4 regions of the Paenibacillus sp. J22R98 genome follow, and region 1 is predicted to be linked to each of the others. Evidence: riboswitches for the same ligand, from Rfam matches in the RefSeq annotation. Region 1 holds a riboswitch; each other region holds the start of a gene.
What was found. A riboswitch is a leader RNA that binds a small molecule or an ion and turns the genes downstream of it on or off. The one in region 1 is predicted to bind cyclic di-GMP.
Positions count from the first base shown of each region.

Region 1 (3,726 bases):
CTACTCATAATACTTGATATTGGCTATGAACGCAAAGTCATTTTTGTCAGAATTGCACTACTCTTCGGATTATATGGCGCGGAAGGATTTCCTCGTACTGACCATGATTTGATCCAGTTTATCGCTTAATTTCTCCAGCATTGCCGCCAGCTCCGACGATCTGGAAATAAGCTGATGCTGCTCATTGGAGCTGCCTGTGACCGTCTTGACACTGCCCGTTAATTCAGCGGACATGCGGGAGATTTCCTCAATATTGATGCTAAATTGCTGCGTGCTTGCCGACATTTGTTGGGAGGCCCCGGAAATATAATGAATTTGCTCTGCGACCGTTTTAATAGATCGCATAATGCGTTCGAAGGCTGCTCCCGCGTCACATACCGCCTGATTGCTTGACGAAACCTCCGTAATCACTTGATCCATGGATAGAATCGACGCGCGGTTATTGGCTTGAATATCTTGGACGAGTTCCGCAATTCGCATGGCCGATGCCGTCGTTTGCTCAGACAGCTTGCGTACCTCATTCGATACGACAGTAAACCCGCGGCCATGCTCGCCTGCCCTCGCCGCTTCGATTGCCGCATTCAGCGCCAGCAGACTGGTTTGGGAAGCGATGTCTGTAATTAAACTTGTAATATCATCTATTTCCTGCGAACGCTGACCGAGCAGCTTTACTTTGGTTGCGGACTCTTGAACGGCATTGCTCATCGATGTCATCTGCCGGACGGCCTTCTGAATGGCTTCATTCCCATTATCAGCCTCTGTCGCCACCTCATTCGAGAAATTAGAAACCGTAGCCGACGTTTCGGCGATGGTATGAATGTCGCGGAGCATCTCTCCGATCACCTTCTTGCCAGTTCGCGCGCCATTCTCCTGCAAATTCGCCGTAGCATCCACCAGCTGCATCGTTTGCACGATATCGCCTGCCAAGAGATTGAGCGTGGCCGCGTTGCAGCTAAGCTCCTTAGAGTTCATGAGCACCTGGTCCGAGGTTTCTGTCACATTCTCGATAATTTGTTTGACGGCTGCTTGAATTTTCTGTTGTTGAGCCGATTCCAGTGCATGGATGAACGCTCTGCGAGTCACGATCTGATAGGTAACGGCGCCGATAAACAAGATAACAAATACGATGTGAATGGAGACCATTGCCAGCGAGTAATCGCTGGTTCCGTAGACGAGTTCAGGGAAAAGCAGGAAGCCGAGTACGTGCTGAAGTGCGAAGATGACGGTGCTAACGAGAAGCATTGCGATGAGGTCGTAGTACAAAATAATGGCGAGTACCATAAAGATGGAGAAGTGGTATTCCACCATGCCGTTTCCGCCTGCGATGATGGAAATGCTGCTGAAGGTGAGCGACAGCGTCATGAGAAGCGGTACGGTCTGCTGCTCCTTCTGAAAACGCATGCATAATCCGGCAAGCAGTAAGAAAATAATCGGTAAAGCGAAGAACGTTTGATTCAGGTAGGAGTGAAGCATAGAGCCGTTCCTATCTGGGTGATGATCATGCTGCATGGACAAACCGAGCCAATCGAATGCGTGTACTAGTAACGATAAAAGCACAATGATTGTAGAAATGAAAAGCATGACACGGTTTTTCTCCCTAAGCATACAAAGAGCCTACCTCCCAATATTTGTATACATATAAAAAGAGTCCACCCGTGTAAGGATGGACTCCTTTTCACTCGGTAACCTGTCCACCATGGCATCTGTATCGATGCTTTAGGCCTAGGCTTTGCGTCCCAACATTTCCATTGGTTTGCCTTTGTCATATGAATAAGTAGTTGGATCTCTATAGTGATTATTAGGTTAACATGGTTAATTATAGGAGAGAAAATCCCTATTTGTACATAGCGTATTTTGTAAGGTTTTGTCGAATTTGTCAGATCATCTCTTCTGCTCTCACTACTTCGTCGAACTTGGCGGCTGTAATGAGCCCGCTTCGGATCGCAGCCTCGCGCAGCGTCAGGCCTTCCTTATGAGCAGCCTTCGCAATGGCCGCCGCATTCTCATAACCGATATGAGGATTAAGCGCCGTAACGAGCATCAGCGACTCGTTGAGATGCCGGGCGATTGCTTCCCGATTCGGCTCAATGCCAACCGCACAGTGCTCATCGAAGGAGCGGATCGCATCGCTGAGAATTCGGGTCGACTGCAGGAAGTTGTGAATAATGACAGGCTTGAACACATTCAGCTCGAAGTTCCCTTGGCTGGCCGCGAAGCCGATCGCCGCGTCATTGCCCATGATCTGACAGACGACCATGGTCAGCGCCTCACACTGCGTCGGGTTGACCTTCCCCGGCATGATGGAGCTGCCCGGCTCATTCTCCGGGATCCGAATCTCGCCAATCCCGCAGCGCGGACCGCTTGCGAGCCAGCGAACGTCGTTGGCAATCTTCATTAAATCGGCGGCGAGCGCTTTAATTGCGCCGTGCACGAAGACGATCTCGTCATGGCTCGTCAGTGCGTGAAATTTGTTCGGCGCACTTATGAATTGCTTGTCTGTGAGTCGGCTGATCTCCGCCGATACCTTCTCGCTAAAGCCCGGCGGGGCATTCAGTCCCGTGCCCACGGCTGTACCGCCGATCGCAAGCTCTCGCAGTTCTTCGCGGCTTGCTCTAATATTCCGTTCCCCTTTCTCCAGCATCCGGACCCAGCCGCTGATCTCCTGGCCAAGCGTGAGCGGTGTGGCATCCTGCAGATGGGTACGACCGATTTTGATCACATCCATGAAGCTAGCGCTCTTCTGTTCTAGGGTCGATTTGAGCTGCGCTATGGCCGGCAGGAGAAGGTCCTCTACGGCAATCAGCGCGGCGATATGCATAGCGGTGGGGAAGGTGTCGTTAGAGCTCTGCGAGCGGTTGACGTCGTCGTTGGGATGAACAGCCGCCGCATGCCCTTTCTCCTCCAGCAGCTGCGCCGAGCGCCTTGCGATCACTTCATTGACGTTCATATTGGACTGCGTGCCGCTCCCCGTCTGCCATACCGCAAGCGGAAACTCATCCTGCCACATGCCTTCTATAACCTCATCCGCTGCAACCGCTATAGCTTCCGCTTTAAGCAGATCCATCTTCCCCATGCTTCCATTCACCGTTGCTGCTGCTTTCTTCAGATAAGCAAATGCGGTAATTAACTCGCGCGGCATCTTCTCCGTACCGATTCTGAAATTGTGCAGACTTCGCTCCGTTTGTGCCCCCCACAGCCGGTGCGCCTCCACCTGTATCTCCCCCATGGAATCCTTTTCAATGCGAAAATCGCTCATCGCGACTACCTCCTCATACGAATGGTTTCATTGTATTGGCTTACTTTCTATATACCCAAAGTGAAATGGTGTTTCTTCTATTTCTATGAAAGAAGCGATGCATCTACGAGCATGCATCGCTTCTTTCCCATGATTTCCTATTTGCCATCCTGTAATACAGCTTCTCCGGCTAAAACTGACTCCGCAGCTCCGGCGGCAGCTCCCGGCTCTTGCGCGTGTTCGAATCCATCGTCACACTAGTCACGACCGCGTCCCCGCACAGCTCGCCCTTTTCGTTTACGATCTCTTGTTTGAGTACATAGCTGCTTCGCCCAGCCCGCTCCGGCATTGTCGTAACGGTCAGCCGATCCCCTTGCCTGCACTCCTTCCGGTAGTTGATATTGATGTTGACCGTTACGGTCTGAACGCCCATAGCGAGTAACACATCATAGTGCAAGCCTGCCTGCTCATACCATGCTTCACGCCCCCAT
Region 1 covers NZ_JBXENW010000013.1:108,044-111,769, forward strand. Annotated here, with positions in the region: gene AC50Y3_RS27655 (methyl-accepting chemotaxis protein) at 70-1,605, opposite strand; cyclic di-GMP riboswitch class I at 1,679-1,768, opposite strand; gene fumC (class II fumarate hydratase) at 1,877-3,256, opposite strand; gene AC50Y3_RS27665 (acyl-CoA thioesterase) at 3,426-3,726, opposite strand, start outside.

Region 2 (3,726 bases), on a different contig from region 1:
CGCCGCAGATAGCCACATCCGGCGCTGCTGCAGCACCGCCATATCGGAGCTGGAACAAAACCAGCTGTACAATGTGATTGCATAAGCAGCATACGCCATCCACCGCAAAGCCTCATCGAAGCTGCCTAACATGGAGGCCGGTCGATGAAGCAGCGCCACAGCATATAGCAGTGCAATCGCCAACAGGCTATAGAACGCAGTGGGAACGCTCTTCCAGCGCCGCGTATTCTCATTCCGAGAATGAACAACTAGAGCCGTTCCTACAACGAACACGCATACGACTATAAGGATCGATTCCCACCGATAAAAGATCGTATCAAAGAACATCCCATAATGATAAGCCGAGCCCCCCAGCACGATAGCCACGGCCAGCGCGGCTAATCCCGTCAACCCACTTCGCATAACCACTTCCCCTTTTACTCGAACCCCAACGCATGAATTCCGTTATTTTTCCAATTGTACCATAATTAATAGGCTGACTATAAAAAAGAAGACGCTGCCGGATCACGATCATCCGTTCAAACGCCTTCTTATATTTGCAACGCGGAAATCGCGTTTATCTGCCCTTCTTAGCTGTTGCTTTCTCCTGTTTAAGCTTGAAATAGGCCTCTATTTGCATGCGCAGTAAATACGCTCGAAGCGCCCGCTGCTGCTGCTCGTCCAAATCGAGAAAGCGAGCTCCATAAAACTTCCACTCACTTCCATCTTCCTTGCGGATAATTTCAACTTCACAATCCAGCTTGAAGCCAAGCGATAAACTCGCGATGAGGGTATCGCCTTTTACTAGTGTCGGAGGGCTCATTAGTGAGAAGCCCACGCCGGTATCGCTTATATTACGCAGCTCTATATCGAAGCTATCTGTAGCTTCAATCGTTATTTTATCCCCTTTGGAGCCTTCGACCTCTTGCGAATAGGTACGCGATATCGTTCCTCTCGCCTCAATATCAATACGCGGCGATTCCCGTTTCTCTTCAAGTCCCGCAAGCGAGCGAGCCGGGAAAATAACCGCGATAGAACCTTCTGCCTTCGCAATAATCGTCGATTGCAGCCGGTGAATGCCGACAGGTGAATAGACGGTTAAACTAACCGGTTCACCGAGCTCGAAGTTTTTGAATTCCGTCAGTTCGATCTCCATCATTTCGCCTTCTGCATGGGCAAGCACGCCAGTGGCAACATAGCCGTCTTTCTCAACCATCGTACGGCTGTGCAGCAGTGCTTTCATGGCAAAGGTTGGTTTGCCTGATCCGATTCGTTCATTCATGCCTGACATTTACTTTCCTCCTTCACATATGAAGAAACGCTCCCGCAACGACAGTACGGCGCTAAAAAACAGAAAAAGCGCTTCCTCATGCAATACTGGAGCCGCTTCCTTAACCACGAGATAACTCGGGGGTTCATTTCGGCAGTCAGGCTGTCATTCGTTCGCTACTAAAATGATGAGCGGACATTTAGACCCTTTAACTTTGCGTCCTTACCTTTCGATAAGTTTGCCAGTATCGATGATATGCAGTTGTCAGCAGAATGCTAACCTATCTACAGTTCTTTCACGATCATTAATTTATGTTGGTCTTTGAGGTCGATCTGATAGGCTGCAGCAGGCGCTGTTCCGTCAGGCTCTCGGATAATCCGAACCGTTGGACGATGAACCGCGAGCGGGTCGTTCACAGCAACGACGGCAACTTGCCCTGAGCTGAGCAGTACCGTTGTCGCGACCGGATAAATGGAAATATGCTTACAGAAAATCTTGATTAAATCCAGATCAAAATAGGTGTTTCCTGCAGCAAACAAAAACTCAATCGCTTCCGATGGTGTATAACGTTTCCGATGCGGCCTGGGAGAGGTCAGCGCATCATAGACATCCGCGATCGCTACGATCTGAGCGTATTCATGAATGGCCTCCCGCTTAAGCTTACGCGGATAACCCGAACCATCATAGCGCTCGTGATGCTGCAGCGCGCAATGAGCCGAAAGCAAACTAATATCATGCTGCGCCCGAATGATGTTGAAGCCATCCTCGGTATGTTTCTCCATGAGCATCCGCTCGCTTGGCGTTAATGCCGTCGTCTTGGTCAAAATCTCTTTGGGCAGCCGTGTCATTCCGATATCGAATAACATCGCACCCATGCCAAGCTCTTCGAGCTGCGTACGGTTATACCCTCTGGCCAATCCCATGATGCCTGCCAGAATCGTGACATTCAGGGAATGGTGGAACAAGTAGCTGTCTGCCACGTGAATGTTAGTTAAGCTAACCATTACATCTTCACGTCTAATGAGGTCCTGCATAATATCGCCGAATACTTTACGGAAGGTGCGGCCAAGCTCGGGGGCTATCGTTCGCCCTTTCGTAACCTGTTGGTCCATGAGCGTATTCATCGTCTTGTAAATCGTATCCGATGCTGCTTTGTGCGTGCTGTCTTGAATAGCCGTAGTCGGCTCTAAACCCTCTGTCAGGGGATCATCAATGAAAAGCATGTCAATGCCTAAACCAGCCAATCTGTCGATAAATCGTTGATTTAACTCCACACCGGCGCCAAGCAATATGTTCCCATTCTCCTGCAAAATAGGGCGAGCTAACTTTTCTCCCGGCTGAACGGAGTTGATGTGAACTTTTCTCATCGGTGTTTCTTCCCGCCTTTACCGCTTGCTCCCGGTTTAAGCCTGTAAAGCTGCCGGTTCGGTCAACTGCGTCTTACGGACATATTTCTCTGCGTACATCCGCTTGTCCGCTGACTGCAACAACTGGCCAAGCTCCACACCGTTTTCTGGAAATGAAGCATGTCCAACCGAAACTGACAATCGCAATCCGGTTCGCAATGAAATGCTAAAAAGCTGATCGTGAATGAGCTTTACGAAACGCTCTATTCCTTTGTCATCTGCATAGGGACAAATAATGATGAACTCATCGCCGCCCCAGCGGCCGATAATTTCACCGTAAACTGCGCATTCCGTAAGTGTTTTTGCAATCAGCGCAAGCGCGGTATCCCCTTGGCTGTGGCCCATACGGTCGTTGACTTCTTTGAAGTCATTGACATCCAGCAACATGACCGTCATTTTCTTCCGTTTACGCTTTGCTTTAATCGCCAGCTTCTTGAAATTCGTCTCGATGAACCTGCGATTATACAGTCCTGTTAAGCTGTCTACTATGGAAGCTTTCTTCAATCGATCGTACTTGAGTCCTAAGAAATAGCCAATAGGCAGGGCAATCGCTGCGAATGCAGCAGTGCCGAATAGAACAGCGAGCGGCGTAGGTGTCTTACTTGCAAGTAGGCATAATCCCGCTGTAGCTAGTGTTGCTCCACAAGATGCCACACACGCTGTAAGACGTCCGTTACGCGACATTCGCAGTCCTCCTTATAAATTCACTACCCGATTGCGACCATTGTCTTTAGCTCTGTACAATGCGGAATCCACTTTCGAGAATAAGTCTCTTATGTAACCTTTGACGTCTTCAATCTGAAGTTCGGACTGCTCTTCTACCACAAGCATTCCCATGCTAATTGTTACGGATACCGGAGAACGTCCTCGGCCGATTGCAATCTCGTTGTTCTGAACGACCTCCCGTATGCGCTGGGCGAGCATGTCCGCCTGCTCTCTATTTGTATGGGGCAAATAGACTGTAAACTCTTCACCGCCGTAGCGAGCCAATATATCGGTTCTTCGAAGTGCCCCGCGAACGGCATCGGCCGTTCTCCGAATGACTTCATCACCGATCACATGGCCGTATGT
Region 2 covers NZ_JBXENW010000002.1:650,047-653,772, reverse strand. Annotated here, with positions in the region: gene AC50Y3_RS08380 (O-antigen ligase family protein) at 1-402, opposite strand, end outside; gene AC50Y3_RS08375 (PilZ domain-containing protein) at 557-1,270, opposite strand; cyclic di-GMP riboswitch class I at 1,399-1,502, opposite strand; gene AC50Y3_RS08370 (HD-GYP domain-containing protein) at 1,534-2,616, opposite strand; gene AC50Y3_RS08365 (GGDEF domain-containing protein) at 2,653-3,339, opposite strand; gene AC50Y3_RS08360 (histidine kinase N-terminal 7TM domain-containing diguanylate cyclase) at 3,352-3,726, opposite strand, start outside.
Region 2: linked by a shared signal. The riboswitch ahead of AC50Y3_RS08375 (PilZ domain-containing protein) and the one ahead of AC50Y3_RS27655 (methyl-accepting chemotaxis protein) in region 1 are both predicted to bind cyclic di-GMP.

Region 3 (3,726 bases), on a different contig from region 1:
AACCAGAATCGGCTCCGGAGAGAAATCGACCAGCTTCCGATAACGCTCCTCGCTCTCGCGCAGCGCTTCTTCTACAAGCCTGCGTTCCGATAAATCACGCAAATACATTGTATAGATCGGGAACTTCTCTTTGCGAATGCGCGTCACGATAATTTCCACGGGAAACGCAGTCTGATTGCCTCGCGACAGAATCGTCTCTACCCTTGTCCCGAGCACGGTCTTATCCCCGATGCACAGCATCCAGTTCACCGATGTCTTATCCCGGGGCAGCTCAGGCATGAGCAGTTCAACGATAGGCCTGCCGATAACCTCACTGCGCGGATAGCCGAAGAGGTGCTCCGCTGCCGGATTAAATTCAAATATGGCTCCTTTATGATCAAACATGATGAGGCAATCGATAGCCGACTCTAATATAGAACCCTTAAGCGACATTTGCTCCGATAGCTTCTTATCGACACTCATCGAACTGATTAAGCTCACCGCCATAATCACGATCGTACCGAAAGCTACATAGATCGCCATTTCGATAAAATCCATCGCCTGCGAATCGGACATACGACTAAGCATATGTATGGGCATCGACATTTTGGCTGCCGACATCCCTGTATAATGCATGCCTGTAACGGCAATGCCCATGATGAGGCCGCTTAGCCAGTAATGATTATTTCTGCGGAAGGAGAAAATCAATGCGACAATGGATGCCATCACCGCGATGAGGATCGAGACCGAGAACAGATATGGGTTATAAGTAACCGTAAGTCCCGTTAAGGCGTACATGCCTATGTAATGCATACCGGTGATTGCAAGCCCCATAATGGTACCGCCTACAATCAACCTTAGCCTTCCGCTGCCCGAATGGCTGGCAATTCCAAAACCGACAAATGCGCCGACTATAGACACACCAATCGATACTAAAACCGTCACAAAATCATAGGTCACGCCGGTGGGCAGGTGAAAAGCGAGCATCGCGATAAAATGCATCGACCAGATCCCAATCCCCATGACGACCGCTCCGCCGAACAGCCATCCTCTCTTCTTCCAGCCCTCGGACAACAGCACATGTCTCGCTAAATTCAATGCCGTATACGAAGCGAACAACGCAATAATAAACGACAGACATACCAAGAACCAGTTGTAGCTTCCTTCGATATGATTATGCACCATTTCGATACCCCCCAGGGAGTGCCACTTGAAACGTCGTACCCTCTCCCATTTTGCTGGAAATAGAAATTGACCCGCCATGACTGGAAATGATTTTGTTGCTGATCATAAGTCCAAGGCCTGTTCCCTGCTCCTTGGTCGTAAAGAACGGTCTCCCTACCTGATCGAGCATTTCTTGAGGAATACCACAGCCGTTATCTGCAATCGAGGTCATGATCTGGTTGCCGACCTGTTCTACGGAAATCCGAATATCGCCGCCTTCCGTTGCTTCGATCGCATTCTTGATGAGATTAATGAATACCTGTTTGATCTGACTCTCATCGCAATAGATAAGCAGCTCCTGCTCCGAGAATTGCAGCTCGATGTTCACATCTTTCAGAATGGCCTGTGATTCCAGCAGCGTATAAACACCAGCCAGAAGGTCACATAGATTGGTCGCTTGAAACCGGCTGATTTGCGGCTTCGCAAGCAGAAGCAGCTCTTTGATGATGCCTTCCATTCGAACGACTTCAGAACTAATAATGGCAACATACTCCATTTTGTTCATGCCGTTTTGAAATAGCTTCATAAATCCTTTAATCGCCGTGAGCGGATTTCGAATCTCATGTGCAATCCCAGCTGCAAGCTGGCCTGCCATCGAAAGCTTCTCCGATTCCACGATAAACGACTCTTGCGCCTTGCGCTGCGTCAGATCGGTAAAGTTAATGACGACACCGGCTTGCTCGCCTTTACCCTGCATCGGCGTGATATGATATTCCACCGGAAATGTCGACCCATTCTTGCGTCGGAACAAATCATCCGCTATATATTCAGCACTGCCTGTGCGTGTAACCCTCTCGATGGGATCCCATTCCTCGCCCTCTGTCTGTAAGGCCCGCAGTCCAATCTTTCGCCCAAGTACATCAGAAGCCTCGAACCCGGTTAAATGGACAGCTGCTTGATTCCAAAAGATGACTTTGCCCCGCTCGTCCACCCGGTAGATGCCCTCTGCCACGGAATCCAAGATGTGCGAATACGCTTCATTCATCCGTTTCAGACGCTCTTCGCTCTGCTTCAAACGGCTGTCGATCATCATGATGACGATCGAATACATGCAGATTACGGATACGATCAAACTAATGCTAATGGCAAGAAAGAATTGATTTTGCGATAATGCCACCGATTCGCCCGCACGCAGTGAAGTGATGCCATGCATCATTGGCATATTGCTATAATGAAGAAATTCAACAGCTGCGGAAAGGAGTAAAGCGTGGACTAACTGCCGCTTACGGCTTAGTTTGTGGAAGCGATGCTGACTTGTGAATACGAAACCCAGCACAACGGACAGAACGATGATGGATAGGAAACCTGTAGTTGATTCGTAGTGGAGCGTCGCATGGGCTTTGATTGCTTTCATTCCAATATAGTGCATCGCTACGATGCCGCCCGTCTGAACCAAGCTGCCTAGAACGAGCAGGCTCGTCCGTTGTCGCTGCGCAGCACGCTCAAACAAGATTAGCGCCAGCGCTGACAAGGTGATTAGCACACCCATGGAGAGAAACACATAACCGAAATGGTACATCACTTTAACCGGGAATGGATAGGCCAGCAGTGCCACAAAGTGCATGGACCACACCCCGATACCAAATACAAAGGCCGCACTCATAAGCCAGAAGAAAGTTGTGTACCCGGCTGCATGAATACGCCGATAGAGATGAAAGAGGATTAAAGAAGAGCTGAATACGAGTACAAATGAAATGGCGACGAGTGCGATGGATGCCATGCCAACCTTCCTCCGGTTCATTGACTTAGCATGCTGTTTGCAAATTGGCAATAAAAAACCACCCGAATAGGATGGATGACATCTACTCGGCAACCTTGTCTACCTTAGCATCACAAGGAGTGATCCCTTAGGCCATGGCTTTGCGTCCCATAGTTTCCAAATGGTTTGCCTTTAACTTAGGTATTTAGTTGTAAAATTCTTCTAATGACTGGATTTAATTCTCATTATATGTTTTTTTGCGGAACTGTACAGAGCGAAATACGTAGAAGATTAGCTGATTTTGTCGAATCGGCAAAATATATGTAACATCATTAATTATATAAAAAAAGCCGAGGATGACAACGCCATCCCCGGCTTCCTTGTTTGTAATTCTACTCGAAGTATACGGCCTTGCCCGTGCGGGAAGACTCGTAGATCGCTTCAAGAATTTCGGAAACCACAAGCGCTTGCTCTGGTTTAACGAAAGTTTCTTTGTCGTTTTTAACGGCATCGATCCACATGCTTGCTTCAAGAACTTCTGCAGTTTCGCTCGCGCCTTCATAGAAAGCAACGCCGCCGCTGTTAAGTTCTACTTTGTTTACATAAAGGCGGCTGTTGTGCTCGCCATTGAAACGAAGACCGTCTTTCATGTCAGCGCCTGCTTTAGTACCGCTGAGGGAAACTTTAGCCTCATCGACTTCAAGCGAGTTAAGCGCCCAGCTGGACTCAAGGATAACAGTTGCACCGTTCTCCATTGTGATCATAGCGAAAGCGGAATCTTCAACTGTGAATTGTTTTGGATCCCATGGGCCCCAAGCATTCGC
Region 3 covers NZ_JBXENW010000007.1:208,490-212,215, forward strand. Annotated here, with positions in the region: gene AC50Y3_RS20360 (bifunctional diguanylate cyclase/phosphodiesterase) at 1-1,164, opposite strand, end outside; gene AC50Y3_RS20365 (ATP-binding protein) at 1,154-2,923, opposite strand; cyclic di-GMP riboswitch class I at 3,009-3,103, opposite strand; gene AC50Y3_RS20370 (Gfo/Idh/MocA family protein) at 3,295-3,726, opposite strand, start outside.
Region 3: linked by a shared signal. The riboswitch ahead of AC50Y3_RS20365 (ATP-binding protein) and the one ahead of AC50Y3_RS27655 (methyl-accepting chemotaxis protein) in region 1 are both predicted to bind cyclic di-GMP.

Region 4 (3,726 bases), on a different contig from region 1:
CGTATGTCGAGTAATACAATTTCTTATGATTGTTATAAATGTAGATGGATTGGATAAACGGATTGTTCGCCACAATCGTCGCGTTTAGTTTATTGATGACATTCAAATGCTCGTACGTTTCCTCATCGTTCAAATACATGAGCGCCTTCACGTCATTGCTGCCATACGTGGAGAGCGTGATGTTGCGAATCATCGTATCGAGATAATCGATATTGTATTTCATCTGCGAGAGTACCTTCTGACTGTTCTCGTATTCGCTCTTGAACACCTTCTTCTCCACATTCACATAGACAAGCGTGGAGAACGATACGACGATTAGCAGAATAATACTGGTAATCCATAAGAATATGCGCAGCAAATATTTCTTCTCTTGAAACAGACGAATGAGGCTCATAAGCAAGTACCACCCTTGTTATTCAATCTTCGCTTCCCAAACCGAGCTGCCGTAATGAATGTCCGCTTTGCAAATATGTCCGGCAACCGCGATCGGCTGCTTGCCTTCTGCCGCATGCAATAACTGAAGAGCAGCACTTCGTCCCATATCATAGAAAGGCTGGTTCGCACCCGTAATATCCAATCGAAGTCTCCCATTCAACCCTTGCGCATCATAAGAAACAAGAGACATGTCTTCCGGGACACGTTTGCTGAGACGCTTAAGTGCGACAAGTACAGCCTCGGCAATCTGATCATTCGCTGCAAAAACAGCCGAATATCGCAACGTACCCAGCACTTCCTCAAGCCGAGAAACAAAGGATTCGAACTCACTCTCGAAATTCTCAAACCGGGTCGGGATGCACAAGTCGTAATCAGACCCGAACGGAATACCCGCCTCAATAAAGGCTTGTCTCATGCCAAGCAGCCGTTCATAGAACGTGCTGAGATCCGAATTGCGTACGAAAGCAATCTGCCGATGTCCCTTGGCAAGCAGCAATTTCGTGAGCGAATAGGCTCCCGAAGCATTGTCGCTTGTCACAAAGGGAATATCGATATCCCAAACGCGCCTATCCAGGAATAAGACCGGGATGCCGCTTGCTGCCAACCCCTCATAGAGCTGCCGACTGCGAGGCTCATCCTGACCATCGTGGATCGGACTAAGAATGATTCCATCCACTTGTCTTGCAATCGCGCTCGTCACGAACGCCTCCAGCTTATCGAGGCTTCGGTTATCGCTGCTGCTCATCAGTTGAAAGCCCTTCGGCTGCAGCACGTCCTCGATCCCACGCAGGGCGGCTCCCCAGAGCGGATTATCGATGCCGATAACCGAAGCGGCGATTAGTCCGCTCCCGCCTCCGCTTATGTTTCCACCGAGGCTATTCCTCTGGGATACGGAACTCAGCCCGCCATCTGCGAGATAAGTACCCCGGCGGTTATCCCGCGTGAGCAGACCTTCCCCGCACAGTTCCTTAATCGCCTTCTCTATCGTATTTACGCTGGATTGATAGGACTCCGCCAAAGTGCGGCTCGATGGCAGGCGTGAAGCGCCTTGCCACTCCCCTATATGTATGCGCTTTCGAATATCTTCCTTAATTCGGTGATACGGGTACGTAGACAGCCTATTCACCTTCATCTCTACTAGATTAGCTTGACTATATGATATGTGTATCATCTGTGTCAATCGAGAGTGTGTATTTGATTATGGCTATGTATATAGCCCTATCAATATATATCTTTAGTCCTTATTTTCAGCAATGACAGTCGTCATGCACGCCTATAAATACCAACTCCATCCTGTTAAATAGGTTCCAGAGACTCATTCACGACACTTAGATATTATGGAAAATAGAAATAGAACTATATTCCTACATTTTTCGCCAAATTGAATCTATTCTCATAGGCAAACCCTTCGAAATCAGGGGACGCAAAGTCATTGGGTCTAAGTCTTTTCTCCTAATTAGAGATCAGATACGACTGCCAGACTGCCGAAGTTAATCTGCTGGCCTTGGTTCCTCCAAGCGTGAAGATGCGTATCGGTCTATTGCCGCCATCTCACACCGAGGGCCTGAGGCTTTTTTGCATACCCATATCTACGTAGAAAGGATATGATCGGCTTGGCAACCCCATACGAGCAGTTCAGTTCGAAGCTTCTGACCTTTACCTTGATGTTTCTGATCCTTACCTCGCTCCCTATTTATGTAACCGTTCTCTCGCTTGAGCTGATTACCTTTCAGGTCTTTATTCGATTCGTCTCGTCCGTGATCCCGCTTGGCCTTGTGCTCTATTTCGTTTACCGACAAACCTATAAAACGCTTAAAGGGAAATTGATTATTTCAGCCTATTCGTTCCTGCTTTGCTTCATTGTCATGTGGTTTATACCGACGCCAAATTCCGGAAACGTGGTCTTCCTCTTCGCGCTACTCTCCCTCATCTATCTGGACCGCTACGTGACGCTGCTCGCAAGTGGATATGGCACCCTTGTACTCATCATCCATCAATTGTTCAATCCTTACCTGCTCGAAACGGATCTGCTCTACCGAATTGTACAGTTCACGTTGTTCACCATGTGTTGTATCACCTGTGTCAGCGTATGTATCATTGGAGGCAAAATCATTTCGAATGCCCAGCGCAGCGAGAAGAAAGCACTGGATAATGAGAAACGGTACCGGCAAATATTCGAGCTGTCTCCCGAAGCCAATATCGTGCAAATCGACAATAAGATTGTTCATATGAATAGATCAGGACTCACGATGCTCGGCGCGAAACACCTGGATGAATTAATCGGCGTTGATGTATTTGACCTGGCTTTGCCGGAGTATCACGAGCTGATCCGCGCGAAAGCGGCTGACCTCATAGAAGGCAAAACCATCTTGGATTACACGGAGCTCCGCATTTACAAGCTGAATGGAGAAGTGATCGAGGTGGAAACCAATTCCATCTCGACCTTATTCAATAATCGCCCAGCCATCCTCTCGAACTTCCGTAATATATCGGAAACGAAGATCGCACGCGAAACCATTAACTATATGGCGTACCACGATCAATTAACCGACTTGCCGAATCGCTATCAATTAATTATGAAGATGGAAGCACAGCTTCGGAATGCCGCTAACCATCCAAGCAGCTTCGCAATCTTGTTCCTGGACATGGACCGGTTCAAATCCATTAACGATACATTCGGCCATCCCCTGGGGGATCGACTGCTCAAGAGCTTCGCCAATCGGCTTCGGACTACGCTTCAGGAATCCGTGTTTGCGGCCAGACTTGCCGGCGACGAGTTCGTCATCCTGCTGCCGAATATCGACGCTGGGGCAGTGGGAACGCTGGTTGAGCCACTGCTGGAGCGGCTCTCCGAACCTTTTATTCTCAAAGGGCAAGATATTATTGTGACGACGAGTATCGGGATTGCGATGTATCCGAAAGACGGGCAGGATGCCGATACGCTTCTGATTCACGCGGATGCGGCTATGTATGCGGCTAAGCGGCAGGGGAGAAACAACTACGCTTTCTATAGCAATGAGATGAACGAGGTCAATTTGCGGAAAATGATGCTGGAGCAGGACTTGCGCAAAGCACTGCAGCAAGGCGAGCTGCATTTGGTCTATCAAGGCAAGAAAGATTTGCAGACCAGCCGTCTGAGCGGCTTCGAGGCTCTCCTGCGTTGGACGCATCCGAAGTTCGGCACCGTTTCGCCGGCTGAATTTATTCCGCTTGCTGAAGAAACAGGGCTCATTGTTCCGATTGGCGAATGGGTGGTACGGCAGGTCTGTGATCAAATCAATGCTTGGAAGC
Region 4 covers NZ_JBXENW010000007.1:385,989-389,714, forward strand. Annotated here, with positions in the region: gene AC50Y3_RS21070 (helix-turn-helix domain-containing protein) at 1-394, opposite strand, end outside; gene AC50Y3_RS21075 (GntR family transcriptional regulator) at 413-1,561, opposite strand; cyclic di-GMP riboswitch class I at 1,824-1,924, shown strand; gene AC50Y3_RS21080 (putative bifunctional diguanylate cyclase/phosphodiesterase) at 2,049-3,726, shown strand, end outside.
Region 4: linked by a shared signal. The riboswitch ahead of AC50Y3_RS21080 (putative bifunctional diguanylate cyclase/phosphodiesterase) and the one ahead of AC50Y3_RS27655 (methyl-accepting chemotaxis protein) in region 1 are both predicted to bind cyclic di-GMP.